3 regions of the Marinomonas sp. genome follow, and region 2 is predicted to be linked to each of the others. Evidence: predicted binding sites of a transcription regulator. Region 2 holds the regulator's gene; each other region holds the start of a gene.
The links. Region 2 encodes sigma-54, which starts transcription at its own class of promoters, with help from an activator protein. Its sites were predicted from a motif close to TGGCACNNNNNTTGCTNT; they were not measured.

Region 1: the regulator sigma-54 is predicted to act here: its motif matches at 1,909-1,926, upstream of hmpA (NO-inducible flavohemoprotein).
Region 3: the regulator sigma-54 is predicted to act here: its motif matches at 1,341-1,358, upstream of ACO05V_RS02265 (amino acid ABC transporter substrate-binding protein).

What each region holds. Positions count from the first base shown of each region.
Region 1 covers NZ_OZ245329.1:667,863-671,035, reverse strand. The annotation lists gene ACO05V_RS03065 (group II truncated hemoglobin) at 1-92, shown strand, start outside; gene norR (nitric oxide reductase transcriptional regulator NorR) at 201-1,823, opposite strand; gene hmpA (NO-inducible flavohemoprotein) at 1,975-3,165, shown strand.
Region 2 covers NZ_OZ245329.1:3,119,104-3,122,276, forward strand. The annotation lists gene lptB (LPS export ABC transporter ATP-binding protein) at 1-493, shown strand, start outside; gene ACO05V_RS14845 (RNA polymerase factor sigma-54) at 572-2,044, shown strand; gene ptsN (PTS IIA-like nitrogen regulatory protein PtsN) at 2,061-2,510, shown strand; gene ACO05V_RS14855 (HPr family phosphocarrier protein) at 2,520-2,789, shown strand; gene mgtE (magnesium transporter) at 2,797-3,173, shown strand, end outside.
Region 3 covers NZ_OZ245329.1:491,101-494,273, reverse strand. The annotation lists gene ACO05V_RS02270 (amino acid ABC transporter permease) at 1-119, opposite strand, end outside; gene ACO05V_RS02265 (amino acid ABC transporter substrate-binding protein) at 230-1,255, opposite strand; gene lrp (leucine-responsive transcriptional regulator Lrp) at 1,808-2,284, shown strand; gene ACO05V_RS02255 (hypothetical protein) at 2,330-3,022, opposite strand; gene recG (ATP-dependent DNA helicase RecG) at 3,152-3,173, opposite strand, start outside.

The DNA.
Region 1 (3,173 bases), 2.5 Mb from region 2:
GTTATTCAGAAGAATTAAAGGCTTACTTACTGCCCAAACTCGAATTTCCTGCGGAACGGATTCGACAGGTAAATGCAGCAAGACACCAGTAAATTATTCTCAGCGCTACTTGTAATCAAAGCAAATGACATTCTTCCTCGAAACTATCGCCTACCTCGTTTGAATGTCATTTTGCTTGGAATACTTTCCTTTAGGTGTTTTTAAATGCGTACTTCTTTGGCAACGACGATTCCCAAGCGTTTCGCCAAGCGGGCTAGGTTGGCGCGATCCATGGACAGCTGTTGAGCGGCTTTAGTCCAGTTCCCTTCATTGGTTTCCAATGCTCTACGGATCAGGTCACGTTGATAAGCTTCTGTTTCTAAACGCAAATCGATAGGTTTTTGCTTATCTAAGCTTGGCTGTGATGTTCCTTCATTCTGTATCTTTTCTCGAACACTATTATCGATTTGTAACCCAGTTAAATGAGCAGAAGTGATAACGGTAATGCCCGTTGGATTATCCGCTTTGGCGAAAAGCGCAGCGCGGGAGATGACATGCTCTAGCTCACGCACATTTCCAGGCCAATAATAAGCGTCTAATAAATCGATTGCCGACGCAGACAAAGTGAGTTGTTGCAGACCCAATTTACGGCGGAAGCGCTCGGCAAAGAAGCCGGCCAATAAAGCAATATCGCCTTGCCTGTCGCGTAATGCTGGGACATGAATAGGGAAAACGCTAAGACGATGGAATAAATCCGCTCGAAAGCGATGTTCTGCTACTTCTGTTTCTAAATGTCGGTTAGTCGCAGCAATAATACGCACGTTTACTTTGCGGATTTGATCTTTGCCAACCGCTTGGATTTCTTGATTTTGAATGGCTCGCAACAAAGTACCTTGCACTTCCAACGGTAATTCACCGATTTCATCAAGCAACAAGGTTCCGCCGTCCGCCAATAGAAATTTACCGTCTCGATCTCGATCCGCGCCGGTAAACGCCCCTTTTACATGCCCAAACAACTCACTTTCGATAAGATGATGAGGAATCGCAGCGCAGTTCACATAAACCATTGGCGCTTCAGAGCGAGCAGATTGCTCATGTAATGCTCTGGCAACCAACTCTTTGCCTACACCCGTTTCGCCTTCGATCAAGATGGAAAAATCAGACGGTGCGACCAGATTAATTGACTGTTTGAGATCTTGCATCGCCTTGCTTTGGCCGATCATTTCATGGCTTTGCTCGCCCATTACTTTCAATACGTTCTGAGCATGTTGTGATTGGTTCTCTAATTGCTCCATCAAGATCGCGGTATTCAGCGTCATGGCCGCCATGGTGCCGATAATCTCCAACGCACGAGCATCAATATCATCAAAAACACCCGGCATGATGCTGTCTAGGGTCACCACACCAATTAATTTACCCTCTAAATAAAGCGGAACGCCCATACAAGAGTGCACAGGTAAATTCTCATCGTGGCCTAACACCATGCCATCGTAGGGATCGGGAAGCGGCGAGTCTGTGGGAAAACGTACTGGATAATGACCGCTACAGATCGCTTTCAAACGAGGGTGCTCTTCAATAATAAATCGACGTCCCATCAGATCATCCGATAAGCCTCTCTGGGCAAGCGGCGTCAGCACACCATTGTTGTTCGCCAATAAAACGACGGCATCACAATTAATCGTTGCCCGCACTGCATAAACCAATTGCTCGAAGCGATTAGGCTGCGTCACCGCACTAGCAAGATCGAGGGCAAAGCTAAGTAAGGCGTTATTAGAAACCTGATTCATAATTATCGGCTCAAAAGGCGAATTAGCGACTATGTCATTTTGACTCAAAGGTATCATAAAGACTTTTCATTTTGCGAGTCAAATTGACTCATTATAAATTTTAAAAAAATATAAACCGTTGATTTTATTTACCATTTTAAGTTGGCACGAGCTTCGCTATAGAAGAGTTAAGACAGCATTTCTTCGTACTCTTAGAAAAGGAAATAACATGTTAACTCAACATCATATCGACACTGTGAAAGCCACTATCCCACTTCTTGCTTCTGCAGGAACCGCGATTACTGAGCATTTCTATCAACGCATGTTTTCTCATAACCCAGAACTAAAGGATGTGTTCAACATGACCCATCAAAGAACTGGTGGTCAACCTGCGGCTTTGTTCAATGCCATCGCCGCGTACGCGACGCATATCGATAATCTCGAAGTGCTGACCAGCACAGTGATGCGTATAGCTCATAAGCACACCAGTTTTAATATCCAGCCGAATCAATACGAGATCGTCGGCCATCACCTTATTGAAACTTTACGAGAGCTTGCTCCAGACGCTTTTACCCAAGACGTGGAAGAAGCATGGGTAGCGGCTTACATGCAATTAGCTGGAATCTTTATCCAAGTCGAAGGCGATCTTTATAAAGAGCGAGCTGCGCAACGTGGTGGCTGGAAAGATTTCCGCCGTTTTCGCGTGGCGTCTAAAACGCCAGAATCTGATCTAGTAACCAGCTTTGTATTTGAACCTGTCGATGGCGGCGCAGTAATAGACTATCAGCCAGGACAATACTTGGGCGTTAAGTTACATCCAAAAGGCAATGAGTTCGATGAGATACGTCAATACTCTCTATCCACCACACCAAATGGCAAAAACTATCGCATCAGCGTAAAACGCGAAGGGACTGGCGATATCAAGGGAGTTATGTCGAATTACCTTCATGATCATTTAAACGTAGGAGATGAAATCGAAGCCATGCCACCTGCTGGCGATTTCGTATTCAAAGACAAGCAAACGCCCGTAGTGCTGATTTCTGGTGGTGTTGGCTTAACACCAATGCAAGCCATGCTAAATACGCTTGCCAAACAGCAATACGGCCATCCTGTGAGCTATTTGCATGCTTGTGCTCACAAAGGCCAGCATTCCTTCAAAGAGCATGTAAACAGCCTGAAAGGCCACTTAAATCTGTCTGTTCATACTTGGTACGAGCAAGCTGACAATGAAGAAGAAGGCGTGTTAAACGGCATGATGCAACTTGGTGCCATCAAAGACAGCTTACCGCTGACAAATGGCGAGTTTTATTTGTGCGGGCCAGTGGGCTTCATGATGATTGTCAAACAGCAATTGTTAACACTTGGGGTAGAAGCAGACCGCATTCATTACGAATTGTTCGGCCCGCATCAAGAGGTGTGATCTACAAG
Region 2 (3,173 bases):
AGGCATTGGCTACCTTCCACAAGAAGCCTCTATTTTTCGTAAAATGTCAGTTGAAGATAATATCTTAGCCATTTTAGAAACCCGAAAAAAACTAACAAAAGCAATGCAATTAGAAAGACTTGAAGAACTCTTAGAAGAATTTCATATCACCCATATTCGTACTAACCTTGGCATGGCGTTATCAGGCGGAGAAAGACGTAGAGTAGAAATCGCAAGAGCGGTTGCGATGAACCCTAAATTCATCCTACTTGATGAGCCCTTTGCCGGCGTAGATCCAATTTCGGTCGGAGACATAAAACACATTATTAAACACCTCCAAGAAAGTGGAATAGGTGTTCTAATTACCGATCACAATGTTAGAGAAACATTAGACATCTGTGATAAAGCTTACATTGTTGGCAATGGCTACATCATCGCATCTGGAGATGCAAATACAGTCATCAACAATGAACAAGTAAAAAAGGTCTATTTAGGCGACGACTTCCGCCTGTAACCCCTTATCATTGCAGTAGAAAGGGAGTAGTATGCATAACTCGTTCCAATTCATTCAAATAGAAGAAAGAGTTGCTCCATGAAGCAGTCTTTACAATTAAAGCTCGGCCAACAACTGACCATGACACCACAGCTGCAACAAGCCATTCGCTTGCTTCAGCTTTCTACGTTGGATTTAAAGCAAGAAATACATGAGTTCCTTGAATCTAATCCACTACTTGAGCTTGACGACGACGAACAAACACATAGTGACATCCCCGCTAGCATAGAATCAAAAAGTGCGACAGACACAAACATCGATAATAGCGAAGAAGCACGTGTAGAATCAGAGTGGACAGAAAGCATTCCTGAAGAGCTATCAATAGACAGTAACTGGGATGACACTTACCAAAGCTCAGCGGCCGCAGTTAGTGACCATAATAGTTATGAAGGTGATGGCGACTTTGAAAGCCGCAACGCACCGGCAGAAAGCATCCAAGATCACCTTATCTGGCAGCTAAACTTAACCCACATGTCGGATCGAGATATTGAAATCGCTTACGCTATCATTGAATGCGTTCAACCTGATGGCTACCTAAGCATTTCTCCCGATGACATTTGGGAATCCCTTGGCACTGAACTAGAAGATTTAGACATAGAAGAAGTCATCGCTGTGCAACACAGATTGCAACACTTTGATCCTGTTGGCGTATGCTCAATTGATCTACGCGACTGCCTTCTTGTGCAACTAGAAGCATTCCAGAGCCACCCGCTATACAAGAGCACCTACAATCTCATTGATCATTATCTGCCTCTATTAGGCAATCGAGACTTTACTCAGTTAAGCCGTAAAACAAAATTAAAGGACGAAGCATTAAAAGAAGTCGTCAATTTGATTCAACAGCTCAATCCACGCCCAGGCTCAGTAATTGATGCCGACGATACAGATTACGTTATTCCTGATGTCACCGTGAAAAAGCGTCATGATGTATGGCAAGTTGAATTAAACAATGACGCTTTACCGCCCATTAAAATAAATGAAACCTACTCTGCAATGGCGAGCACCGCGGCAACAGCCGAAGACGCAACTTACATAAAGACCTCTCTCCAAGAAGCTAAATGGTTTATGAAGAGCTTGCAAAGCCGCAACGAAACGCTATTGAAAGTCGCTAGCTGCATTGTAAGTCGACAAATCGATTTCTTCGAACTAGGTGAAGAAGCTATGAAACCCATGGTTCTTCACGATGTTGCCGAAGAAGTCGGCATGCATGAATCAACCATTTCTAGGGTAACAACACAGAAATACATGCACACACCAAAAGGTATTTTTGAGCTGAAATATTTTTTCTCAAGCCATGTAAATACTGCCTCTGGTGGAGAATGTTCTTCTACAGCAATACGAGCTATGATTAAAAAGCTTGTATCTGATGAGCCAGCAAAAAAACCGTTAAGTGATAACAAACTAGCTGCTATTTTAGCAGACCAAGGCATACAGGTTGCTCGACGTACTGTAGCCAAATATCGAGAGGCGATGAACATCCCTCCTTCCAATGAACGAAAACGACTGATCTAACGGAAAACATTTTATCATGTCATTGAAATCATTATTAAAAGCGGAACTCGTTCTCGCAAAACAAGATATCGTCAGTAAAAAACGTGTGCTCGAAAGCATTGCCGAAGTCGCGTCCAACCGACTTCATTGTGACAACGAAGCGGTATATGACGCATTACTCGGTAGAGAGAAGCTAGGCAGTACAGGCATAGGCAATGGCATCGCCATACCACATTGTCGCCTAGAATCCGCAAATCATACCGCTATTGTTATTATGTCACTACAACACCCTATTGGTTTCGATTCTATCGATAAAAGAGCAGTCGACTTAATATTTGCATTAATTGTTCCGCCTCACGAGTGCGACCAACACCTTGCGACACTAGCTCAAATAGCAGAACTAGCTCAATCCCCCGAATCATTGGATAAATTGCGCGCTGCACAAACGAATGAAGAATTATTCAATATATTTGACTCACTAATATAGGAAAAAAGCATGCAGGAAGAGTCCATCACAATCATAAATAAACTTGGCTTGCATGCTCGCGCTGCAGGCAAACTAGTTGAAACCACCTCTCGCTTCTCTTGCGATATTACCATTGAAAAAGATGGGCGTAATGTTGACGGAAAAAGCATTATGGCCATGATGATGCTTGCAGCAGGAAAAGGCACAGAAATTCGCGTTAAAACCAATGGTGAAGACGAGAGCGATGCGATTAAGGCGGTTATAGAATTAATCAATAACCGTTTTGGTGAAGACGAGTAAGGGCCTTATGTCAGAGCAAAACACCCTTAATCATCTACAAACGGTCACCGAATCGCTCGAATCTGGTACCACAATGCAAATCCGTTATCTACTTAACGGCGCTTTGCCTGCTCAAGATGTTGCTCGACTATTAGAATCGTCCCCTCCCAAAGAACGTAAACTTCTTTGGGAATTAATTGAAGCCAAAAATGAAGGTGAAGTACTTCAATACCTAAGCGAAGATATTGGCGTACAATTCATGAAAAACATGGATACAGAGCGACTTATCGCCGTATCCGAACATTTTGAAAGCGATGACCTTGCTGATTTACTTCAACACCTACCAGAAAAGATCGTAAAAGAAGTTCTTGCGTCAATGTCCACGCAAGATAGAGCAAGAGTTGA
Region 3 (3,173 bases), 2.6 Mb from region 2:
CTAAATAAGTAATAACCTGCAAAGACCACCAACGCTAGCAGCAAGATTTGAAAAATTAGGGAACGATTACCCGCATCATTCAAAAAGCTGTTATTACTCGGAGTTGTTTTATCGGTCATCTTAGTTCAGGCAATGAAATGCTCGTCAGATGTGTAAGAAAGGGGGAAGAAACCCAGCGACTCTCTAGTCGCTGGGTAAATACCCAAGCAGAAATAATTTGCTTTAGGTATTAACGAACTGGTGGCGCGTACATGATGCCGCCAGCTTCAGTCCAAAGTGCATTAAGACCACGCGGTAAATCTACAGGAGTAGATGGCCCAACGTTATGCTCAAATACTTCACCGTAGTTACCTACGTTAGCGATGATGTTATAAGCCCAATCAGCAGGAAGCTCTAGTTGAGCACCCATATCGCCTTCAACACCTAGTAAACGTTTGATGCCTGGATCATTTGTTTCTTTTTTGACCTTAGCAACGTTTTTAGAGGAGATATCCATTTCTTCTGCGTTAACTTGAACGAACATAGACCAAGTTACGATATCTTTCCACTGGTTGTCGCCGTGACGAACAACAGGACCTAGTGGTTCTTTGGAAATGGTTTCTGGAAGAATTACGTGAGCAGATGGATTGGCTAGTTTAGTACGGTGAGCCGCTAGACCAGATTTATCAGTCGTGTATACGTCACAGCGACCTTGGTCGTATGCTGAAAGCGCTTCGTCTGCTTTTTGTACCACAACTGGTACATAAGACAATTTGTTTTTACGGAAGAAATCGGCCATGTTCAACTCTGTTGTTGTACCTTGCTCTGTACAAACAGTGGCACCATCAAGATCCAAAGCAGATTTAACGCCTAGGTCTTTACGAACCATGAAACCTTGACCGTCATAGAAGTTGACTGCAGTGAAGTCTAAACCCAAAGAAGCGTCACGGGTGTAAGTCCAAGTCGTGTTACGAGCTAGGATATCAATTTCACCAGATTGTAGAGCAGTGAAACGTTCTTTAGCTGACAGTGGTGTGAATTTTACTTTTTGAGCATCACCAAAAATTGCAGAAGCAACAGCACGACAAGCGTCAACGTCTATACCAGACCATTCGCCTTTATCATCAGCATTAGAGAATCCTGGAACGCCATTACTTACACCACATTGAACGAAGCCTTTTGCTTTAACGTCCTCAAGTGTTGATGCAGCAGCACCGGCGCTTATGGTTGCTGCGATTGCAGCAGTCGAAAGTAATTTACCAACATTCGATTTCATTATATTGAGCCTCCCAGGCGTTTTTATATATGTTGTTATCTTGCTTGATTTTATATTCCAGATTTTTAAATCCGTGTCTTAAAACATAGCAAGGTTAGTGCCAACATTTAATTATTCTTGTTGTTTGATATATGTAGATGATTCCTCTAAAAGATCATCACATCTCCCTATAGAATTACTCTTTTGAGGAGTAGTCAAGGATAAAATGTCAGGAAAGCTGTGTGGAATACTTGATTTTTGCACTTTTTAAGGATGTAAGCAGAGGTGTTTTAATTAGCTTAGCTGAATATGTTTTTTTATTAAAGCTAGTAAAAACAAGGAACTCAGAGCTAGTGACGCTCTCTTCTTGCACAAATATAGGGCGCAATGGAAAAGGAGTGGATCTATTCTGTGCTAGATGAGTTTTTTGCATCATTTTGGTGCCTTGTTCGGATTGTTGTACTTAATTCGAATACCCACACGCAATATATTGAATAAAGCGCTTTCCATAATTTGTAATCTGCATGGTAGACTTGAGCATCAATTGAAGTCATGTAAGGAGATCCACGTCAGATGGATAACTCAGCAAAACCGCTTGATCGCTTAGACAAAAAAATTCTTCGAGAACTGCAAATTAATGGCCGTTTATCGAATGTAGAGTTGGCTAGTCGTGTAGGGCTAAGTGCGACTCCTTGTTTGGAACGAGTACGCCGGTTGGAACGTAACGGTTACATTACGGGTTATTGTGCTTTGGTTAACCCAAAGAAAGTGGACGCAGGGTTGCTTGTTTTTGTCGAGATTCGTCTCAAGACAACGTCTCCAGAAGGCTTTAATGAATTCAAAACCGCCGTTGCTGAAATTCCAGAAATTTTGGAGTGTCACTTGATTGCAGGTGACTTTGAATACCTTTTAAAAGCTCGTGTATCCAATATGGATTCTTACCGCCTTTTGCTTGGAGAAACCCTACTGACACTGCCACATGTTCGCGAATCTCGTACTTATGTGGCAATGGAAGAGGTGAAAAACACCACCGTAGTTAATATTCCCTAGAACATAACGTTGGTGAATAGCCTGCTTTTGCAGGCTTAATGCTAACTATTTTTTTGTTAATTCTGCGAGTATTTTTCCTAACATCACCGGTCCCATCCCTTTTACATTAAGTACGGCTTTTTCTGAGTGAAAAGGGCGTTCTGCTATTAATTTTTCTAGTACTTTTTTGGGGACGCCTTTTACTTTTAGAAGCTTGTCCACTTTTGATTTATTGATGATGAGATAGCCATCGTCGTAACCAGTGGCGTTTTTTTTTACTTCTTTCTGTTTTTTGGCGATGGGACTCTCTGTTGCTATTTTCGGCGTAGGTTCTGCTTTTTCGTGCTCAAGTTCGTCCTTTTCCATCACTGGGACAAAGGAATCAGACGACACTTCAACCTGATAAGGCGTGTCGAAATAGGCTGAATCACACAAGGTGTAATTTACCCCGTCCCATTCGCTAAGCTGTAATGCTAATTGCCAATTACCGCTGGGTGGTTGTTGGAAAAGCAGGTCGTAGTGGCAATCGGAAAGAAAATGCTGTCCTTTCATTTCACCAAGAGTGGTTGAAGCGAGCACGATAGTTTCTGAGCCTCCAGTACTTTGACGAAGCGCACATAATTGTAGACGTAAAGTGCCACTGAGATTGCCTTCGACTCTATCGTTAGCAATGCGCTGAATGGAAACAATGACTCTGTCATTTTCGATTCGGTAGCCGCAGCCTTGGATCGTTAGATGTGCTTGGTTGGAAGCATTCATGTCAGTTCCTTCTTGCGAATCGATTAAGTAGGGCTTTTTAGCCTATGGAATTTTTGATTAAATTTTGCACATGTGCAAGCAAATACCACGTTTATTTAAATAAGAAGAGTATTTAAGCGAGAAGAGGATTTAAACGTTTAAATATTGATCG